One region of the Sphingomonas sp. ID0503 genome, then DNA from elsewhere that is predicted to be linked to it. Evidence: predicted binding sites of a transcription regulator. Region 1 holds the regulator's gene; each other region holds the start of a gene.

What was found. Region 1 encodes LexA, which represses DNA repair genes until DNA is damaged. Its sites were predicted from a motif close to GTTCCNCNCTTGTTCT; they were not measured.
Region 2: ACM608_RS03595 (S24 family peptidase) is a predicted target of LexA. The motif match lies at 4,673-4,688, and genes of this name have one in related genera.
Region 3: uvrA (excinuclease ABC subunit UvrA) is a predicted target of LexA. The motif match lies at 1,322-1,337, and genes of this name have one in related genera.

The regions. Positions count from the first base shown of each region.
Region 1 covers NZ_JBLZUR010000002.1:1,818,211-1,825,243, forward strand. The annotation lists gene ACM608_RS09815 (acetyl-CoA carboxylase biotin carboxylase subunit) at 1-45, shown strand, start outside; gene ACM608_RS09820 (hypothetical protein) at 111-413, shown strand; gene ACM608_RS09825 (nuclear transport factor 2 family protein) at 500-1,000, opposite strand; gene ACM608_RS09830 (anthranilate synthase component II) at 1,109-1,702, shown strand; gene trpD (anthranilate phosphoribosyltransferase) at 1,699-2,700, shown strand; gene trpC (indole-3-glycerol phosphate synthase TrpC) at 2,697-3,479, shown strand; gene lexA (transcriptional repressor LexA) at 3,563-4,249, shown strand; partial or broken gene ACM608_RS09850 (ComEC/Rec2 family competence protein) at 4,782-6,503, opposite strand; gene gltX (glutamate--tRNA ligase) at 6,418-7,033, shown strand, end outside.
Region 2 covers NZ_JBLZUR010000002.1:521,094-528,126, forward strand. The annotation lists gene ACM608_RS03575 (AMP-binding protein) at 1-1,494, opposite strand, end outside; gene ACM608_RS03580 (TetR/AcrR family transcriptional regulator) at 1,551-2,195, opposite strand; gene ACM608_RS03585 (crotonase/enoyl-CoA hydratase family protein) at 2,272-3,171, shown strand; gene ACM608_RS03590 (thermonuclease family protein) at 3,545-3,952, opposite strand; gene ACM608_RS03595 (S24 family peptidase) at 3,963-4,607, opposite strand; gene ACM608_RS03600 (WYL domain-containing protein) at 5,017-5,874, shown strand; gene ACM608_RS03605 (DEAD/DEAH box helicase) at 5,871-7,033, shown strand, end outside.
Region 3 covers NZ_JBLZUR010000002.1:836,987-844,019, forward strand. The annotation lists gene uvrA (excinuclease ABC subunit UvrA) at 1-1,279, opposite strand, end outside; gene ACM608_RS05025 (alkaline phosphatase family protein) at 1,525-2,595, shown strand; gene ACM608_RS05030 (MFS transporter) at 2,903-4,495, shown strand; gene ACM608_RS05035 (TonB-dependent receptor plug domain-containing protein) at 4,544-7,033, opposite strand, start outside.

The DNA of each region.
Region 1 (7,033 bases):
AGCCTGGCGGTGGACGCCGTCATCCTGGAATTCGAACAAGCGTGAAATTGCCTGCTGCACTGCAACAATAGGGTTGCGGTGCGCGTTGGGGTCGGCGAAAGGCTGACCTTATGGAAAGCAGCAAGCTCGTTCTGGAAGCCATCGCGCGGCGCAAGTGCCTCGACGCGACCTACAACCGCATGGATGTGAAGCTGGCACCCCACATCCTCTACACGCGCCATGACGAACTCTATGTGGACGCCGTAACGGTCGAGCGCGAGGGCAATCCTCCGCGCGAAATCAAGGTCGGCACGTTCAAGCTGGCGGGGCTCTCCATCCGCGGCGTGGACGAGCGCTCGTTCGAGCCGCAGCCGGTCTTCAACCCTGCGGACGAGAAGTACGAGGGTGTCACGCTTTTTTCGGTCACCGCCTGACAGCGTTGACGGGCCGGAGCAACGGCGGAGAAAGCTGGTTGCTTGCTCCCCGTCCTTCGACTTAGCTCAGGACAGTCGTTGCCTAGTTAACTCCCGCACCCTTCCGTGCGGCTCGACCAGGCGAGGTTCAGCACCTTCCATCGACCGTCGGCGCGCACCAGGCTGAAATGGTCCGCCCCGCAATGGTGCAACTTCCCGTCGATCGCGAAGGTGTAGAAGCCCCAGACCATCGCCACGTCCCCGTCGATCTCGACCGCCGGGTTTGGCATCCGCTCCTCATATCGCTGCGGCCCCGGCTTCAGCCCAGCCGCCCACTCCGCCCAACTGCGCGTCACGGCCTTGCCCGAGGCATCGACGCTGGTGACGTTGCCGCGCATATCCACTTGGGCGAGCGCGGCCTGGCCGTCCCGTGCCGCCAGCGCCGCGAACACGGCGTTGACCGGTGCCAGCACGGCGGCTTCCTCGCTCGCTGGTGGTGGCACGGGCTCGCCCGGCGGCAGCTTGTCCGGTGAGGCGATGGCGAGGAGGGTAGCGAGCAGCATCATCAACTCCTGAACGTCGTCATGCTGACGAAGGTCAGCATCCATTCGCGCTCACTCGCCTCTTAGACAAATCGCCGGATAGATCCCAGCCTGCGCTGGGATGACGAACAAGATACGGATGACGTGAGGACGAGCGCTCGCTAAGACCCGGCCATGATCCTGGTCATCGACAATTACGACAGCTTCACCTGGAACCTCGTGCATTACCTGCGCGAGCTTGGTGCCGAGGTGGAAGTGGTGCGGAACGACGAAATCGGTGTCGGCCAGGCGATGTCCTCAGGTGCTGCCGGCTTCCTGATTTCCCCCGGCCCCTGCACGCCGAACGAGGCGGGGATCAGCCTCGACCTTGTCGCCGCCTGCGCGGAGCAGCGCCGCCCGCTCTTCGGCGTGTGCCTTGGCCATCAGGCGATCGGCCAGCACTTCGGCGGACGCGTCGTGCGCGCGGCCCAGCTGATGCACGGCAAGACCTGCCCGGTCGAACATGATGGCACGGGGGTCTTCAAGGGCCTGCCCACGCCGTTTACTGCCACCCGCTATCACTCGCTGATCGTGGCGGAGGAAGATCTGCCTCCGTCGCTCCTCGTCAACGCGCGCGCGCCGGACCGCACCGTGATGGGCTTCCGCCATGCAAGCCTGCCGATCCACGGCGTCCAGTTCCACCCGGAAAGCATCGCCACCGAACATGGTCACGACCTGATCGCCAACTTCCTGCGTGAGGCGGGCGTGAAGGTGCTGGAGCGGGCGTGACCACGATCACCCTCCTTCCCGACCCGTCATCGCCACTCGACGGTGCGACGGCGGAGGCGGCGTTTGCCGACATCCTCGACGGCAAGGTCGAGGCGGAGGTGATCGCGCCCTTCCTCGTCACCATGGCGGAGCGCGACGAGACCAGCATCGAGATCGCCGCCGCCGCGCGCGCGCTGCGCGCCCGCATGATCCGCGCGGCCGCTCCCGCCAACGCAATCGACGTCTGCGGCACCGGCGGTGACGGCGCGCACAGCCTCAACATCTCGACGGCGGTGGCGCTGGTCGTCGCGGCCTGCGGCGTACCGGTCGCCAAGCACGGCAACCGCGCCGCCTCCTCAAAGGCCGGGGCTGCGGACACGCTGGAGGCGCTCGGTCTCGATCTCGATCGCGCCGCAGAGACGGCGGAGGAGAGCCTGGCCGACCTCGGCATCGCCTTCTTCTTCGCGCAGAAGTACCACCCGGCGCTCGGTCGCCTTGCGACGGTCCGCAAGGCAATCGGGCGGCGGACGATCCTCAACCTGCTCGGTCCGCTCTGCAATCCCGCAGGGGTGCGCCGCCAGTTGATTGGGGTGGCTCGGGTCGATTACCTCGAAACGATGGCCGAGGCACTCGAGCTGCTCGGCAGCGATGCCGCGATGGTGGTCGCGGGCGAGGAGAACCTCGACGAGTTATCGATCGCGGGGCCGAGCCGCGCCGTGACGTTGTCGGCGAACGGCCTCGCCTCCAGCAAGGTCACGCCGGAGGATGCCGGGCTGCCCGACCATCCCCTCGACGCCATCAGGGGTGGTGACGCCGCCTACAACGCCGCCGCGCTGCGCCGCTTGCTGGAGGGTGAGCTTGGGCCCTATCGCGATGCCGTGCTGCTCAATGCCGCTGCCGCTCTGAAGGTGGCCGGTGAAGTCTACGGGCTTCGCGACGGAGCCGAAGAAGCCGCCGAGGCCATCGACAAGGGGCTGGCCAAGGCGCTGCTCGACTGCTGGATCGACTTTAGCCGATGACCTCTAACCGTTTACAAGCGATCCTTCAGACCAAGTATGAAGAAGTGGCCGTGCGCAGGCCGCAGGGCCTTTCGCACTGGCCTGCTCCTTCACCGCCGCGCGGCTTCCAGCAGGCGCTACGCACGAAAGTCGAGACCCTTGGGACCGGGCTGATTGCAGAGATCAAGAAAGCATCGCCTTCTAAGGGGTTAATCCGAGGGGATTTTGACCCGCCTGCCCACGCCCGCGCTTACGAGGCCGGTGGTGCCGCCTGTCTGTCGATCCTCACCGACGAGCCGTATTTCCAGGGGAGCGCCGATTACCTGATCGCCGCGCGTGCCGCCTGCGGGCTCCCCTGCCTGCGCAAGGACTTCATGGTCGATCCGTGGCAGGTGGCGGAGGCGCGGGCCATGGGTGCGGACGCGATCCTGATCATCGTCGCGGCGCTCGACGACGGGCAGATGGCGGAGATCGAGGCGGCGGCGATCGAACTCGACATGGACGTGCTGGTCGAGGTCCACGACGCCGCCGAGATGGCGCGCGCCGCCGGCCTGCGGTCGCGCCTGATCGGCGTCAACAACCGCGACCTTCGCGACTTCACCGTCGACATCGGCCGCACCATCGATCTCGCCGCGCTTGCGCCCGAAGGCAGCCTGATCGTCGCCGAGAGCGGCCTTGGCAGCCGCGCCGATCTCGACCGGCTGGCCGAATATGGCGTGCGTGCCTGCCTGGTGGGCGAGAGCCTGATGCGGCAGGCGGATGTCCGGACCGCGACCGAGCGCCTGTTGACCGGCGACTGAGTTCGCCCCAAGCGAATGTTGTTGACAGCATCGCGGAACATTCACTACCTGTTCCACATTCGTTCCCGAGTGAGGGCACCGACATGCTGACGCGCAAGCAACACGACCTCCTCTGCTTCATCAGCGACCGTCTGGCGGAGAGCGGAGTGTCGCCTTCGTTCGAGGAGATGAAAGAGGCGCTGGACTTGAAGTCTAAATCCGGCGTGCACCGCCTGATCAGCGCGCTTGAGGAGCGCAACTTCATCCGCCGCCTGCCGAACCGCGCCCGCGCGCTGGAAATTCTTCGGCTGCCTGAGGGAGTTCCGGCGAAGAAGGCGGCACCTGCGGCCGCGAACACCAACACGCCGGTGAAGAGCGAAGTGCCGGTGACACCGCCGGTTGCGGCCAACGACGTGATCGAGATTCCGCTGCACGGGCGTATCGCGGCCGGCATGCCGATCGAGGCGCTGGAGGGGCAAAGCTCACTCTCCGTTCCCGCCGCCCTCCTGGGCCCCGGTGAGCATTACGCCCTCGAAGTTTCCGGAGATTCGATGGTGGAGGCCGGCATTCTCGACGGCGACTATGCGCTCATCCGCCGCGTCGATAGTGCGAGGGAGGGCGAGATCGTCGTCGCTCTCGTCGATGACGCCGAGGCCACGCTCAAGTATTTCCGCCGTGAGGGGCAGATGGTGCGCCTCGATCCGGCGAACCGCGCCTATGATCCGCAACGCTACGCCCCAGCGCAGGTGCGGATCCAGGGCCGGCTGGCCGGGCTGTTGCGGCGGTATTGAGCCGGACCGCGCGCCAGGGGTGATCGTCGCGCGGCAGACGTGCTGCCGTTACGCGGACACGGTCGAAGTCTATGGCCAGGCCGCCGGTCTCCGCGAGGAGCGTTCGGTCGGCCTTAATCCATCTTGGGCGGCAGCTGCGCGGCAGTCGCCGGTCGCTAACGGCAATGTCGGCCATCGCGCAGGCTCGATTGGTTTGGCGGATCGGCGCGAACTGGTCGCTGCGGCTCGCCAGGACCGTCCAGCTTCGCCCACCCCGCGCGACGCGCGCCATGCAGAAGTCGCGGGTGCAGCGGGCGTTGGGGAGCATTTCGAGATCGAGAAGGGCTTCGTCGCTGCCGGCAATTTCGGCGAGCGTGTCGCGGGTGTAGTCTCGGGCACGGGGCCGAAGCAGGGCGAAGCGTCCATCGGATGTCCGCAGCGCCAAGTGCTGACCGTCACCCGTGACGAGGAGGTCCGGCGCAGGAGTCATGAGAGCCATTGCTACTCCGATCAGCGCCGGTGCCAGGCCCCATAGGCGCAGGCGTGTGCGCCACAGCGCAAGCCACAGCCCGCCCGCCACCATCAGAGCGAAAGCGGCAGGCGGCATCGACGGGAGAGCGGCGACCGCGCCCGGTGCGTCGCCGGCGGCACGGGCGATGGCGAGCAGCGCCTCGATTGCCAATCCGGTCGCCCACCATAACGGCGCGCCGAGGCCGATGATGTCGAGCAGCAGCGCCACCGCCTCCAGAGGCATGATGACGAAGGTGCTGAGGGGGATGGCGACGATGTTCGCGAAAGCGCCGTAGAGGCCAGCCTTATGGAAGTGGAACAAAGCGATCGGGGCGAGCGCCGCTTCGATGAGGAGACCGGTGGCGATCAGTCCGCCGAGCGCGCGCAGGAGCCGCCATCCCCTACCCTCTTCCCGGCGCGCGAGCAGGCGGCGGGTGAGCGGGAGTTCGTGGAGCGCCACGATCGCGGTCGCGGCGGTGAAGCTCATCTGGAAACTGGGACCGGCCAGCGCCTCCGGCCAGAAGACGAGAACGAGCAGCGCGCCCGTCGCCACCAGCCGCAGGGTGATCGCCTGCCGCCCAAGCGCAAGGCCGCCGAGGACGAGGAGTGCGGCGATGCACGACCGGACTGTCGGCACCTCGCCGCCGCTGAGCAGCGTGTAGCCGATCGCGGCGACGGCCCCCGCTCCGCCCGCAATGAGCGGCAGCGGCCAGTGCAGCGCAAGACGTGGGCTAAGCGCGAGGAGACGCATCGTCAGCAGGATCGCCGCGCCGACAACGGCGGTGACATGCAGACCGCTGATTGACAGAAGGTGCGCGAGACCGCTGCGCCGCATCGCCTCGGCATCCGCGTCCGCAATCGCGCCTTCGTCTCCGGTCACGAAGGCGGTAGCGATGCCGCCGGGCGAGCCGGGCAGTTGCGCCTCGATGTGGCGGGAAAGCTGCGCCCGCCATTGCGGCAGGCGGGAAAGGCCGAATGGCGGCTCACCCTTTGCCGTGATCGTAACAGGGGCAAAGGCCCGACCGGTCGCGCCGATGCCGTCGAACCAGGCAACGCGGGCGAAGTCATATGCGCCCGGCAGAACCGGCTCACCTGGCGGCATCAGGCGGGCGCGGAGCGACAATGTATCGCCGATGCTAAGGCCGGCAGGCACATCCTCCTCTGCCACATTCACACGGGCGCGGGCGGGTGGACCGCCCGCCGTGAGCGGTGTGGCGATCGTCAGGCGAATGAGGCCGCGTGCCGGCAGGCCTTCGACGCGCTCGACCGGACCGGACAGCGTCACGACACGGGGACGATCGAGGCGCGGAGCGGCGACCCGCTCCGCCTTGGCCCAAATCGCGAGGCAGCCCAGAACGGCCGCGAGTGCGCCTATGAGGATAGCGCGCGAGAAGCGGCCACCATGGCCCGAAGCACCGGCGGCTACGCCGATCGCGCCTGCGATGGCGAGGAACCCGATCCAGCCGTCCTGTGTCGGAACCGCGAACCAGGCCGCGATGCCTGCGCCAAAAGCGACCGGTAGCCAAAGCGGCAGATGGTCCCGCTCCGCCTCCAACACGGCTTCAATCCGCGCGTCGGCCCGTACCGGCGACGTGGTTTGAAGCAGGCGGAGGGCTATGCTAGGGGCCGTGCCGATTTCCTGGGCCTTCGGATGATTTCGGGGCCGATCCTTGGAGAATATGCGCTTGAGCGCAAGCACCCCGGCAGCGGCGGCCACCCCGGTCGTCACGCGCTTCGCCCCCTCCCCCACCGGCTTCCTGCACATCGGGGGCGCGCGCACCGCCCTGTTCAACTGGCTCTACGCCCGGCACACCGGCGGCAAGTTCCTGCTTCGCATTGAGGACACCGATCGCGCCCGCTCCACCCAGCCGGCGATCGACGCGATCCTGGACGGGATGCGCTGGCTTGGCCTCGACTGGGATGGGGACGCTGTGTTCCAGTTCGCCCGCGCCGATCGTCATGCCGAGGTGGCGCGCAATCTGCTGGCGCGGGGCCATGCCTATAAGTGCTTCGCCACCGCCGAGGAACTGGAGGTGATGCGCGCCGAGCAAAAAGCCAAGGGCCTGCCGCTCCGCTATGACGGCCGCTGGCGCGACCGCGATCCTTCCGAGGGTGGTGACGCCCCCTTCGTCGTCCGCCTGAAGGCACCGCGCGAGGGCGAGGTGACCATCGAGGATCGCGTGCAGGGTCCGGTAACGGTGCGAAATGCCGAGCTGGACGACATGGTCCTCCTCCGCTCCGACGGCACGCCCACCTATATGCTGGCGGTGGTGGTAGACGACCACGACATGGGCG
Region 2 (7,033 bases), 1.3 Mb from region 1:
CGTTAGCGGAAACTCGCTGGCGACAAACCAACTGGAAGGCGTCTTCTGGGGGGACAGCAGAGATCGGCAATGGTCCTTGAGTTGCTGATGATCGACGGTCGCCAAGCCTTCACGCAATCTGACGGATGCTGCGACTGTCTCCCCCCATGTCGGGTGTGGAATGCCGAACACCGCCACCTCGGCGATCGCCGGATGCCTCAGCAGGACGGCTTCGATCTCCGCCGGATAGATATTCTCGCCTCCGCGGATAATCATGTCGCTTAGGCGCCCCGTGACCTGGACGTATCCCCGATCATCCATCAGGCCCAGATCGCCGGTACGAAGCCAGCCATCGGCGAGAAGGGTGAGGTCGGTCTCGTCCGGTTGACCGTAGTAGCCGATCATAGTCTGATATCCGCGGGCCTGTATCTCGCCTTGATCACCGAGCGGCAGCGGATCGTGCGTTCCGGGCTGGACGATCCTGACCTCGACCTGCGGCAGCGGTCGGCCTGCGGTGCCGGCGCGATCGGCCTGCGTGTCGTTGTAGTCTGTTGCACAGATGATAGGGCTAAGTTCGGTCTGACCGTAAACCGACATCATTCGGCAACCGAACCGCTGTTCGACCCGGGCCAGCAACTCGGGCGCGACGGGAGCCCCACCGGAAAACAGGATGCGGAGGCTGGAGAGGTCATAATCGGCGCGATCAAGCTCCGCCATCATGGCGGCCAGCATGGTCGGAACGCCGCTGGTCACTGTTCCGCGTTCGCGCTGGATCGTGTCCAGCATCAGCACCGGATCGAACAGGACCGGCAGGACCAATGTCGACAGGCTGGTGACCGCACCAAGCACGCCCAGCACCGATCCCGCCGTATGAAAGAGCGGCATCGGCGTCACCACCGTATCACCCCCTTGTCCGATGCGGGTTGCGACGAGCGATGCGTTGGTCACGAGCGCGCGGTGCGTGAGCAGCGCCCCCTTGGGCCTGCCGGTAGTGCCGGACGTGAACTGCATCTGCGCCGGAGCGAGCGGCGACACGGCCGGCAGCGGGGAACCGTGGCGATGCCGGGGGATGGCGGCGGCGACTTCACCGATCAGGATGTGATCGAGCGATGGCGCCGCGATGCGGGCGATAGCCGTCATGTCCGACCCGCGGAACGCCTCGACGTGGATCAGCGCCTTCGCCTTCGATCGGTCGAGGACATGCCGAAGTTCCTCGGCACGGAGCGACGGATTGGCGGTGACGAGGACCAGCCCTGCCAGCGCCGCGCCATATTGGACGATCACCCACTCGGGCACGTTCGGCGCCCACAGGCAGATATGATCGCCAGGAGCGAACCGTGCGAGCAGCCAGCGGGCGCACGCCTCCGCATCAACCAGCAACTCGACATAGGTCCACCGGCGATCGGTCGTGGCCGCGCCGGACACGGATGCAAGCCCCTTCGGCGCGGCTTCCACCAGTGCGGCACGATCCCTTGCCAGCTCCGCCGCTCGTCGCAAGGCGTCGCCCGCAGTCATCTCCCACACGGGTCGGGAGGTATCGGCGGCACGATAGGATGAAGTCAGTCCCGAGGTCATGGAGCGGGTTCCGAGGGTGGTTGATGCAAGAGCAGCCGCGCTGCGTCGATCCAATGCCGCAGCAACCGGTGACGATGGTCTGTGTCTGACCGAAGGACCCCCGATACGGCTATGCCGCGAACCAGTTCGAGGGTCAGGGCGATGACCGTCGCGCAGCCGGGCAGGTGGGCAATCGGTGCGAACAGGGCAGCGACGACGCGGTCGCGCTCGGCGCGGGCAGCGCGCTCGGGTCCGCGCAGCGCGGCATGAAGCTGGCGGTCTGCCCGGGCTACGGCCCATAGTTCCAGTTCGGCGAGGTAGGACGGGCTTTCAGCCGCAGAAGCCAGCGACACAATCGCGTGTGCTAGGGGATCGACGCCCGGTGCGGCGGAGCGATGCTCGCGCAGCACTGTGACCTCGTTGCGACGGACCAGTTCGGCCACGGTCGCCGAGAGCAGCTCGGCATGGGTCGGAAAATGATGCAGGAGCGTACCGCGCCCGACCCCTGATCGCTTCTGCACCTCCAGCGTCGTCGTGCCGGCGACACCGCACTCTATCAGCACAGCGACTGCGGAGAGAAGGATGTGATCGCGCGTCGCCTCGCGCTGTTCGCGGCGCGTGGACCGACGCACCGGCCCCTGGACGGCGGATTTGCTCTCCATGGCCGGACAATCTGATAGTCAGCGTTGACTGTCAATGATGAACGCTGATAGTCAGGTCTGACCAAGGAGAGATGCGATGCCCGAGTTCTCGACGCTGCGCGTGGATCACGATCCGTCCAATCGGCGGGTCGCGCGGCTGTTGCTCAATCGTCCCGAACGGCTGAATGCGATCAACGACGATATGCCCGGCGAGATACGCGCCGCGGTCGAATGGGCGGAAGCGGACGACACCGTTCACGCGATTATCGTCGAGGGCGCGGGGAAGGGGTTCTGCGGCGGCTACGATCTGGTCGGCTATGCCGAGAGTGAGGACGATCATCCCTGCCAGCAGGAGCGCGATCCTTGGGACCCGATGGTCGATTACGCGCACATGAAGCGGAATACCGCAAACTTCATGGCGCTCTGGCGCTCAAGCAAGCCGACGATCGCCAAGGTGCATGGAGCCGCTGCCGCTGGCGGCAGTGACATCGCGCTATGCTGCGACCTCCTCATCATGGCCGAGGATGCCCGCATCGGCTACATGCCTACCCGCGTGTGGGGCTGTCCGACGACAGCCATGTGGACCTACCGCCTCGGCCCTGCGCGCGCCAAGCAGATGATGTTCACCGGCGACCTGATTTCGGGGCGGCAGGCCGCGGACTGGGGATTGGCAAACCTCGCCGTGCCCGCCGGGGAACTGGACGATGCGGCATTGAAACTCGCGACCAGGATCGCGGGCGTGCCTGCGAGCCACCTCGCCATGCACAAGCTGGTGGTCAATCAGGTCATGCTCAACATGGGGCTGGAACAGTCACAGATGATGGCGACCGTCTTCGATGGAATAACCCGTCACAATCCCGAGGGTCTATGGTTCCGTCGACACGCACAAGCTCACGGCTTCAAGTCGGCGATCGAGTGGCGTGACAGTGGCCGCTCCATTCCTGAAGGGGACGAGGCTCGTCGCCTGATCCGTGAGATCGACAGTGCGCCCAAATAATCTCCGTGGGCGCGATAGGTGACTCCCTTGAACAGCGTTCCCGATTGGGAAGGTTCAGGGAGACGGCTGACGGTCGCAAGGCGCGCCGGACGGCAGGGAAATAGCCGTTTTCCCAAAATATGTTCCCGATTGCTCATTCCCGAAATGGCCAGTTGGAGACGGAGAAATGGGACGATCCGGCCCGTGAAATGAACCCGCCTTTGACATCCGCCCGGAGCGGATAATGTGAGCAGCCATGTCCGATTGCGAGCAGCCCCGGATGATGGCGAGCACGCTGGCAGCTAATTTGAGCAGGATGCTACCCGCCAGTGGCAGAGAGCGTGAGCAGAAAAACCGGCTGTTTGCGAGCAGACGCCGCTACGATTGCAAGCGCCTACAAGTAGCGGTCCCAGCGGAGCACCGTGCGCGTGTGGATCATGGAGCAGGAGAGATCGGCTCCGCTTGGCAAACGGCACCAGGCCGCTGTCCTGTTGCCTCCTGCCGAACCTTCGGACCGGCAGGTCAGCCTTGGTCCTCGCACCACGATATGCCCCGTCGAAATCGTCCCGCGAGGGCCACCGAGAATATCGACGAGCGCGTCGCGCGCTTCGATCGCCGAGGCATTGGGGCAGGGCTGGTTGGTCCGGCAGGTGCCGTCCATTTCGCGCGCGGCGATCCCGGCGATGCGGATATGCGGGCCTTCGGCGCACCAGACAGGGCCATCGCCATCCCAGACATGCGTCGGCGTACAGGTGAAGCTTTGCCCGGCGGCAACGATCGAAGCGGCGAGAAGTGCAAACATTGGCAAGTGCCTAGCGCAGCGCGCGGCCGAACCAAAGAACGCGGCCGACGATGTTGATCGTGCGCTTCTCGATGCCGCGCCAGCTTGGATAGGCAGGATTGTCGCTGAGCACCGACACCCGCTTGCCCTGCGGTTCGATGGCGACCCGCTTAACGCTGAGCATGTCATCCATGCGCAAGACATAGATTCCATCGCGCAGGCGGGATTGGCCGTCTCCGAGGTCGACCATGACCTCGTCGCCATCGTGCAGCGTCGGCTCCATCGAATCCCCGTGCACGGCTATGATCGAAAGGCTCGCCGCCTTGCTGGCGGTCAGCCGACGCAGCCACTTTTCATCGAACCCGAACTGGGCACATTTGGCTTCCATCTCGGCCAGCGCGCCGTGTCCGGCAGAGGCCTCGACAGCGAGAACCGGGACATGGACCAGTTCGACGACCGGACCGGATCGCCGCTCGGGAGCGCCAAGGACCTTTTCATCCACCCCGAAGAACCGAGCGAGGACCGCGCGATCCTGCTCGTCCAGCTGCCTGGGGCTGCCGCGCCGGATGTACTGCTGGATATAGGCGGCATTGCGCCCGAGAAGGCGGGAAATCGAGGAGTAGTTGCAGCCTCGTTGCTGGATCAGTTCGTCCAGGGTTCTACGTGCGTCTTCCATCGCCGCTGGTCCTATCGCATCTGTCTAGGAAATTCGATCCTAGACTCTAGGAAACCTTCCTAGTAGGAACATAACGGGAACACAAGCGGAAAGCGAGTCGAAGGCGATGGAGCTTCTCGAGCAGATCGAAAGATATCTGGCGCGCAGCGGCACAAGAGCCAGCATGTTCGGAAGACAGGTCGTCGGAGATCCACGGTTTGTGCAAGATCTCCGCAAGGGTCGTCGCCCCAGGCGAAAGACGGCGCAACGCATCCTTAATTTTCTTGCGTCTACAGAAGGCGTTGCATCGGCCAGATCGGATCGCCTTGATCGTCCGACGCCGTAGATTGGCGTTGCCAAAATCCTATCCGTCCAATAGGTGTGCCCATACAGAAACTGGTCAGTCCAGCTTTTGTGGGGGCTTCGGGGCATGGACGGCGAATCAGGTTTACGGCGCGGGGTCGAGAACAGGCTGGAATTCATCGAATTCCGGTTGTTCTGGGAAGGCCACGTAAACCGGAGCGACATCGTCGAGACGTTCGGCGTTTCGATCAATCAGGCGTCTGCCGATCTCAACAGATATCTGGGTCTGGCCGAGACCAATATGGTCTACGACAAGAGCGCACGGACCTATGTCCGAAGCTCATCGTTCAAGCCGATCTTCCATAAGCCCGACGCGGAGAGATATCTCACGCAGATCCGATCGATCGCCGATGGCGTCATCACGCCCGACGACGCATGGATTGGCAGCGTTCCGGGCTTCGCTTGCGCTCCCACGCCGGCGCGCGGCGTTTCCGCGCCAATCCTCAGAGCCATCGTAACCGCCATCAAGCGCAAAGAGTTGATCGAGGTACTCTACCAATCGATGTCCTCGCCTGAGCCATCCTGGCGCTGGATCGCTCCGCACGCTTTGGTGTTCGACGGTTTTCGATGGCACGCTCGCGCCCACTGCGATCGGAGCGGCGCATTCAAGGATTTCGTACTTTCCCGCATTGCTGAAACGCGCTCAAGCAAAGCGTCGGAAGCGCTCGCTTCGCGAGATCAGGATTGGCAGGACGATGTCGATCTGATCATTGCGCCGCATCCCCAATTGAGCGCCGGGCAGCGCAAGGCGATCGAGCTCGATTATGGGATGGAAGGCGGCAAGGCCGCGATCCCGGTCAAGCGCGCGCTCCTCTATTACGCTCTCAGGCGGCTCGGGCTCGATACCGACCCATCCGCACGGCGTCCGCAGGATCAGCAGATAATTCTACTTAATCGGGCCGAAATCACGGGGGGCATGCTATGAATTCCACGCCTCAGCCCGGGGCCGTAATTGAGTTGCGCTCAGCGACCTGGAAGGTGCTCGGCGCCTCAACGCTAAAGCTTGGGTACAGCGAAGTACATTGCCGCGGCCTCTCCGGTTTGGTTCGCGACAAAGAGGCCCGGTTCGTTTGGAACCTTGAGAAAGATGCACGCGTATTGGATCCGACCGGGGTCCACCTCGTCTCCGACACGTCCCCGGGTCTCAGCGACACCAAGCTGCATCTCGAGGCGGCATTCCGCCACACGCCGACTACTACCCGACGCGCCATCACACTTGGCCAAGCGGCGATCGATGACCTGACGTTCCAACACCTCCCGGTTGAACGGGCACTTGCGCAGGATCGCGTTCGGCTTCTGATCGCAGATGATGTTGGCCTCGGGAAGACGCTGGAGGCCGGGCTTATCGCTTCCGAATTGGCTCTGCGTGGCCGGGCGAACCGGATACTCGTGGTCACCACCCGGGCAATGCTGACCCAGTTCCAAAAGGAATTCTGGACCCGCTTCTCGATCCCGCTTGCGCGGCTCGACAGCGCAGCGATCCGGCGGATGCGAAACAGGATCCCGGCCCATTACAACGTTTTCGACCAGTTCGACCGGTCGATTGTCTCGATCGACACACTGAAGCGGGATGCCCAGATCCGGGACGCGATCCGGCACTCCTACTGGGACTTGATCATCATTGATGAGGCCCACAACGCTGCGGTCCGCAAAAATACGACGGGGACAAACTCCCAACGAGCCGATCTGGCCCGGCTTCTGTCGCGCCGGACCGACTCGCTCCTTCTGCTGACCGCTACCCCGCACGACGGGTCCCAGGAGAGCTTCGCCAGCCTGATCGAGATGCTGGACCCGACCCGAGTTCCCGACCCGTCCCGCCTGCACCGGAGCGACATTGAGGACCTGGTGGTGCGCCGGTTTCGGACCTCCCCCGAGGTGGTCGCGGATATCGGCCGGGAGGTTCCGAAGCGGGAGCTGTTCCGGCGCTCTTTCCCGCTCAGCCCCCAGGAGGAGCTCGCTTATCAATCCGTTGCAGACCTGCATCTCGATTTGGACGAGGAGTCGTCTCGGGGACGTGCGATCGACTTGTTCCGGACCACGCTCGCCAAGGCGATCTTCTCGAGCCCGGCTGCCTGCCGTGAAAC
Region 3 (7,033 bases), 980 kb from region 1:
AAGGGGAGGGCGTCTGGTACTGCGCCAGCTCCTCCCGCATCCACGCGCTCTCGGTCTGGAGCATGCGGCGGTTGAGGTTGCCGATCACGCCCTCGAAGGGCTTGTTGACCTCGTACGACTTCTTGCCGTCGATGAAGCGGAGGGTGACGGGCTTGCCCTTGGTGCCGGTGAGGATGACGGCCTGCGTCTCCTCGGGAAGGTCGCGCCAGGGGGTGTCGAGGGTGAAGTCATAGGCGCGGGCGAGGCTGGCCAGCACCTGCATGTAATAGGGGCTGGGCGGGTTCGACTTGGCCCAGGGGACGATCGCGCCCTTCTTGATCGTCAGCGCCTCATTGGGGACGACGAGGTTGGGATCGAAGAGGAGCTTCTCGCCGAGGCCGTCGCAGGTGGGGCAGGCGCCTTGCGGGGCGTTGAAGGAGAAGAGGCGCGGCTCGATCTCCGGAATGGTGAAGCCGGAGACGGGGCAGGCGAACTTTTCGGAGAAGACGATGCGGTTGTCGGGCACGCCCGCGCCCTTCATCTTCGCGCCCGAGGCGGTGCGGTCGGCATCCGGCAGCGCGCCGTCGGCCAGATCCACATAGGCCAGCCCCTCGGCCAGCTTCAGCGCGGTTTCGAAGCTGTCGGCGAGGCGGCTTTCGATGCCTTCGCGAACGGCGAGGCGGTCGACCACCACCTCGATGTCGTGCTTGTACTTCTTGTCGAGCGCGGGGGCGGACTCGATCTCGTGGAACTCGCCGTCGATGCGGACGCGGGTGAAGCCGTCCTTCTGCCATTGCGCGAGTTCCTTGCGGTACTCGCCCTTGCGCCCGCGCACGACCGGGGCGAGGAGGTAGAGGCGGGTGCCCTCCGGCAGGGCCATGACGCGGTCCACCATCTGGCTGACCGTCTGCGCGGCGATCGGCAGGCCGGTGGCGGGCGAATAGGGCACGCCGACCCGCGCCCAGAGCAGGCGCATATAGTCGTAGATCTCGGTCACGGTGGCGACCGTCGAGCGCGGGTTGCGGCTGGTCGTCTTCTGCTCGATCGAGATCGCGGGGCTGAGGCCCTCGATATGATCGACGTCGGGCTTCTGCATCAGCTCCAGGAACTGGCGCGCATAGGCGGAGAGGGACTCCACGTAACGCCGCTGCCCCTCGGCATAGATGGTGTCGAAGGCGAGGCTGGACTTGCCGGAGCCGGAGAGGCCGGTGATCACCGTCAGCGTATCGCGCGGGATGTCGACATCCACGCCCTTGAGATTGTGCTCGCGCGCGCCGCGGACGCTTATGTGCGTGAGCATACGGCGCACCTCTGCTCGGGGATGTGGGTCAGCATGTGGGGTGTTCTAGCTCTGTTCTGGCGAGAGGGCTAGCGGGGAGATAGGGAGCGGTGGCTGGAATCGCCAGTGAAAGTGCGGGCGTCCGCGAACTGACTTCTATCCTGTCTAAGGCTCGCCAAGCCGCCGCTGGCCGATTCTCGTCGGACCGAGGCTCCTATGGTGGCAAGTGGTGCCGGCCTTCGCCGGCTTGACGATGGGGTGGTGAGATGCGGAAGTTGGTTGCTGTTCTGATCGCGGGTGTCGCGGCGCTTGCTGGCCCCGCCTTTGCCAAGGACAACGGCCAGCGCCTGATCCTCGTCACCCTCGACGGGATGCGCTGGCAGGAGGTGTTTCGCGGGCCCGATCCCCAGCTGATCGAGGACAAGGCGTTCACCGATGACGAGATCCGCCCGCTCGCCAAGGCGGCGTGGATGGACGTGCCCGATCGCGCCGCCGCCCTGATGCCCTTCGTCCATAAGATGGCGGAGGCGGGCGTGCTCTATGGCGAGCAGGACAAGGGCCAGTGCATGCGCGTCGCGAACGGCATGTGGTTCTCCTACCCCGGCTATAACGAGATCCTGACCGGCAAGCCCGACGACGCGATCCGCAGCAACGACAAGGTCTACAACAAGAACACGACCTGGCTGGAATGGCTGAACAAGCGGCCGGGCTTCCAGGGCAAGGTCGCGGCGGTGTCGATGTGGGATGCGTTCCCCTACATCATCAACGACAAGCGGAGCGGCGTGGCCGTGAACGCCGGTATTCCGGGCAACAAGTCGCCGACCGACGTGCTCGCCGTGCGGCAGGCGATCGATGCGATCCGCGGCCCCAAGCCGCGCGTGCTCTACGTCGCCTTCGGGGAGACCGACGAGGTCGCCCATGCCGGGCAGTACAACCAGTACCTCTATGCCGCGAACCGCACCGACGACCAGATCCGCCAGATCTGGGAGGCGGCGCAGGCCGACCCGGACTATCGCGGGCGGACGACGCTGATCGTCACCACCGATCACGGACGCGGGGCGGCGCCGAATGTGAACTGGACCTATCACGCCAGCGCCGCCGCCGTGGTCGCCGCCAACAAGCCCGGCACGCCGGAGGAGATCAGGAAGAACGGCTTCGCCGGATCGAACGAGATCTGGTTCGCCGCGATGGGCCCGGCGGTGAAGCAGGGCGCGGCCCCGTCGGGCGACTGCCTGACGCAGGGGCAGGTCGCATCCAGCGCGCTGACCGCCCTGGGCGAGGACTGGAAGGCGTACGACCCGACGATCCCCGCGCCGTTGCCGCCATTTGCCAGATAGTTCGTCATCTCGGACGTGATCCCGGATCCCGCTGCCTTGCGGACCGCCCGACGAAGCGGAACCCCGGATCACGTGCGGGATAATGGCTTCAAAGGCCCCCTGAAGGTTCCGGAGATTCATTTCGTCACTGTTGCCGTAATTTAGGAACCGCAGCGGCGTTGAAAGCCGCAAAGGTCGCAACCCAACGCAGGTGCGCCTGCGCCTGCGCGCGCAAGAGGGGATGGGTCCGCCCTCCGATCTCTTCCGATGCCAAGCGCTTGCCCTTCTGTTCGCTCCCCGTAATACCGGGGCGAGGAGAGGGGGCCATATGTCATCGCACACACCCGCGCAGAGTGAGGCCGCGCGTAACCGGCTGGTGATCGTCGCGTCGACGCTCGGCACGGTGTTCGAATGGTACGACTTCTTCATCTATGGCACGCTTGCCGCGATCATCGGGCGGCAGTTCTTTCCGGCGGGGAACGAGACGGCGCAGTTCCTGCTGGTGCTCGCGACCTTCGGCATCGGGTTCGGGATGCGGCCGATCGGGGCCGCGTTGTTCGGCCATTTCGGCGATCGGCTGGGGCGGAAGTACACGTTCCTCGCGACGATCGTGGTGATGGGCCTTGCCACCGCACTGGTGGGCGCCATGCCCTCCTATGCCAGCATCGGCGTGGCCGCCCCGCTGCTCCTGGTCGTGCTGCGCGTGTTCCAGGGGCTGGCGCTGGGCGGTGAATATGGCGGGGCGGCGATCTATGTCGCGGAGCACGCGCCGGCGGGCAAGCGGGGGTTCTATACTAGCTTCATCCAGGCTGGCGTGATCGGCGGCTTCCTCCTCAGCCTGATCGTCACGATCACCGCGCAACTCGCCGTCGGCGACGAGGCGTGGCAGGCCTGGGGATGGCGCATCCCGTTCCTGTTCTCGATCGTGCTCCTCGCCCTATCGCTCTGGGTGCGGCTGATGCTGCACGAAAGTCCGGTGTTCCAGGCGATGAAGGCGAGCGGCGACATCGCCAAGGCGCCGCTGAAGGAGACCTTCGCCAGCTGGGGCAACGTCAAGCTGGTGCTGGTGGCGCTGTTCGGCCTCGCGGCGGGGCTGACCGTCATCTGGTACACCGCGCAGTTCCAGGCGCTCTATTTCCTGCAGAACACGCTGCATATCGCCGACACGCCCGCCCGCGCGATCGTGGGGGCGGGCGCGGTGGTCAGCCTGTTCTGGTTCATCCTGTTCGGCTGGGTGTCGGACAAGATCGGGCGGAAGAAGCCGATCGTGATCGGCTATGCGCTCACCATCCTCGCCATCTTCCCGCTGTTCCACTGGATGGCGGCGAGCGGCAATCCCGAGCTTGCCGCCGCCAGCGCCCGCGCGCCGGTGGTCGTGACCGGCAGCGACTGCACCTACGATCCCTTCGCGCAGAAGGAGCAGCCGACCGCCTGCGGCAAGGTGCTGGACGTGCTGTCGAAGAAGGGCGTGTCCTATACCAAGGCCACGGGCGCAGTCGGCGCGGCGCCGGTGCTGACGATCGGGGGCGAGCCGGTCGACGCATCGGACAAGGCGGCGATCGAGGGGGCGCTGACGCGGGCGGGCTATCCGCTGGACAAGATCACGCCGCCACTCTCCCGATCGGTGCAGATCGTCATGGTGATCGCGCTGATCGGGTTCCTGTCGGGGATGACCTATGGCCCGGTCGCGGCGTTGCTGGTCGAGCTTTTTCCGGCACGCATCCGCTATACGTCGCTGTCGGTGCCCTATCATATCGGGACGGGGTATTTCGGCGGGTTCCTGCCGCTGATCAGCCAGTACATCGTGGCGCGGACGGGCGATCCCTTCGCCGGCCTTTGGTACACCGTCGCGGTGGTCGCGATGGCGCTGGTGGTGACGCTGATCTGGCTGCCGGAGACGGCGGGGCGGGAACTGGACTAGCAATCCGGTCTCCGCGCCCGGCGTGAACCGGGCGCGGAGTGATCGCCGTCAGAACTTCACGCGGACGCGGCCGTACCAGAAGCCGCCGTTCATGCCGAAGGGGCCGCCGCTGCGCGGATAGACCTGACCGTCGGCGGTGCCGCCGGTGATCGGGTAGATCGGGTTGTCGACCGTATTCTTGATCTTGTCCGGATAGTTGTTGAACAGGTTCGTCGCGCCGACCGAGAGCGTATAGTGATCGGACAGGGTGTAGCTGACGTCGATGTCGGTGGTGAATTCGGAACCGAACTTGTCGCCCGGATAGTCCTGTTCGGTGGACCATGACGAGTAGAAGTTCTCCCGGACGGTCAACGTGAAGTCGCCGATCGAGTAGACGCCCGAAGCGTTCAGCCGGTGCCGAGGCGAGTAATGGCTGATGTCGTAGATGCGGGCATCGTTGATCGCGACGGGATTGTGACTGGTCACCTTGTTCTTGTTGTAGTTGTACGCGATCGTCAGGTTGAGAGGATTGTCGAGGGCGTTGATCTTGTAGTTGGCGACGACGTCGACGCCGCGCGTGCGCGTGTCGAAGCCGTTGGTGAAGTAGTTGACGTCGCCGCCCTCGCCAACTGCCGCCAACGCAGGTTGCGCGATCAGGTCCGCCGCCGTCACGCCGAAGGACGAGGTGATGCTGATGCGGTTGCGGACCTTGATCTGATAGGCGTCGATGGTGACGGTGAAGTCGGTCATCGGTTCGAGCACGAGGCCGAGGCCGTAGTTGGTCGATTTCTCCGGCTTGAGGCCGACAGCGCCGAAATACTGAGCGATCGGGCTGTCGACCGGGTAGGTGCCGGTCTGGACCTGAACGCCAGCGCTGAAGGAGGTGGTGAGGATCTCGGTCGCGGCCTGGCCTGGCGATGGCGCGTGGAAGCCGGTGCCGACCGTGCCGCGCACCGAGACCCCGGGGGTCGCCTTCCACAGCGCGTTGATCTTACCGACCTTGGCGCTGCCGAAGGTGTTGTAATGTTCGTAGCGCCCCGCCGCGCCGAGGGTGAGCGTGTCGGTGACGTCCGCCTCGACGCTGAGATAGCCGCCCCAACTCTTCTGGGTGGTCGTGCCGGCGGAGTTGGGGCTGGTGCCGCCATAGCCGCTGGCGCCAGGGGACATGCTGACGGTCGAGTCGAGCACGAAGACACCCGGCGCGGTTTCGACGTAAAGCGGCTGCGTGCTGTACGGGCCGATACCGTAGGATTGTTCGTCGCCCGCCGTCGAGGTGTAGGACTCGCGGCGGAACTCGCCGCCGAAAGCGATGGTGATCGGGCTGGCGAGGCCGGCATCGACCTCATAGGTGAAGTCGGCGTTGGCGTTGAACTCCTTCTGGATCAGCTTGCCGAACTTGAACTCGGTCTGAGACAGCGGTCCGTAGGACGCGTTCAGCGACTGGTACATCGACAGGTCTAGCGAATTGCGGGCCAGTGAGGCGGACAGGTCGTAGCGCAGGTCCGACACCTCGCCCTTTACGCCGAGCACGCCATAGGCCTGATCCTTCACGCCGACGAAGCGGGGGGTGAAACCGGCCGGATAGAGCGAGCTGAAGTTGAAGACGTTGCTGTCCTTGATGAAGCCGCCGGCCGCGCAGGTGACGCTGCCCGGCGGGCAGGGCGTCAGGTAGACGGGATGGGCGAAGGCACCGTTCATGCCCAGGCTGTGCGAGACGCCGCCCTCATCCACGAAGGTGCCGGAGATCGGCGGGCGATAGTTGAAGCTTTGGTCCGCCTTCGAATGGGCGAGATTGCCGAAGAAATAGATCTGCGCGTAATCCGCGACGTCGAAGCCGGTATTGAACATCAGCTTGTAGCCGTCGGTCGGTGACGAGCCCCAGATCTGCGCCGGCCCCGGATAGTTCGGGATCTGATCGGCAAGGCCGGGATTGTTCTCGGCCAGGAGTGCCGCCAGCGGGCGGGTGACGCCGCGGCTGGTGCCGTTGTCGTCGAAATACTCACCGGCGAAGGTGATGAAGCCGGCATCGCCCACGGGGAGGCCAACGCTGGCCGCGAACTGCTTGCTCTCTCCGTCCCCGCCATTGTCGTAGAACTGGCCGTAGCGGGCCGTCGCCTCGAAATGCGGATCGGTGCGCAGGCTGTAGTTGAGCACGCCGGCGATCGCGTCAGAGCCGTATTGGGCGGTCGCACCTTCGCGCAGCACCTGAAGATTGCCGATCGCGATCGAGGGAATGAGCGAGATGTCGGCGCCCTGCGAACCGATCGACAGCGCAGTGTCGCCGCCGCCCGCGACCTGGACCAAGGCGGAGCGGTTGAAGCGCTTGCCGTTGATCATGACGAGGATCTGATCGGCGGGCAGGCCGCGCAGGGTGGGCGAGCGCACGAAGGTCGACGCGTCGGAAATGGTGTTCTGGCCCACCGAGAAGGAGGGCACGATGTTGCGCACGACGTCGAGCATGTCGGCGGCCGGCTGCGTGGTCAGTTCCTGCGCGCTGATCACGTCGACCGGGGAGGCCGAGTCGGTCAGGCTGCGGTCGAGGCGGCGAGTGCCGAGGAC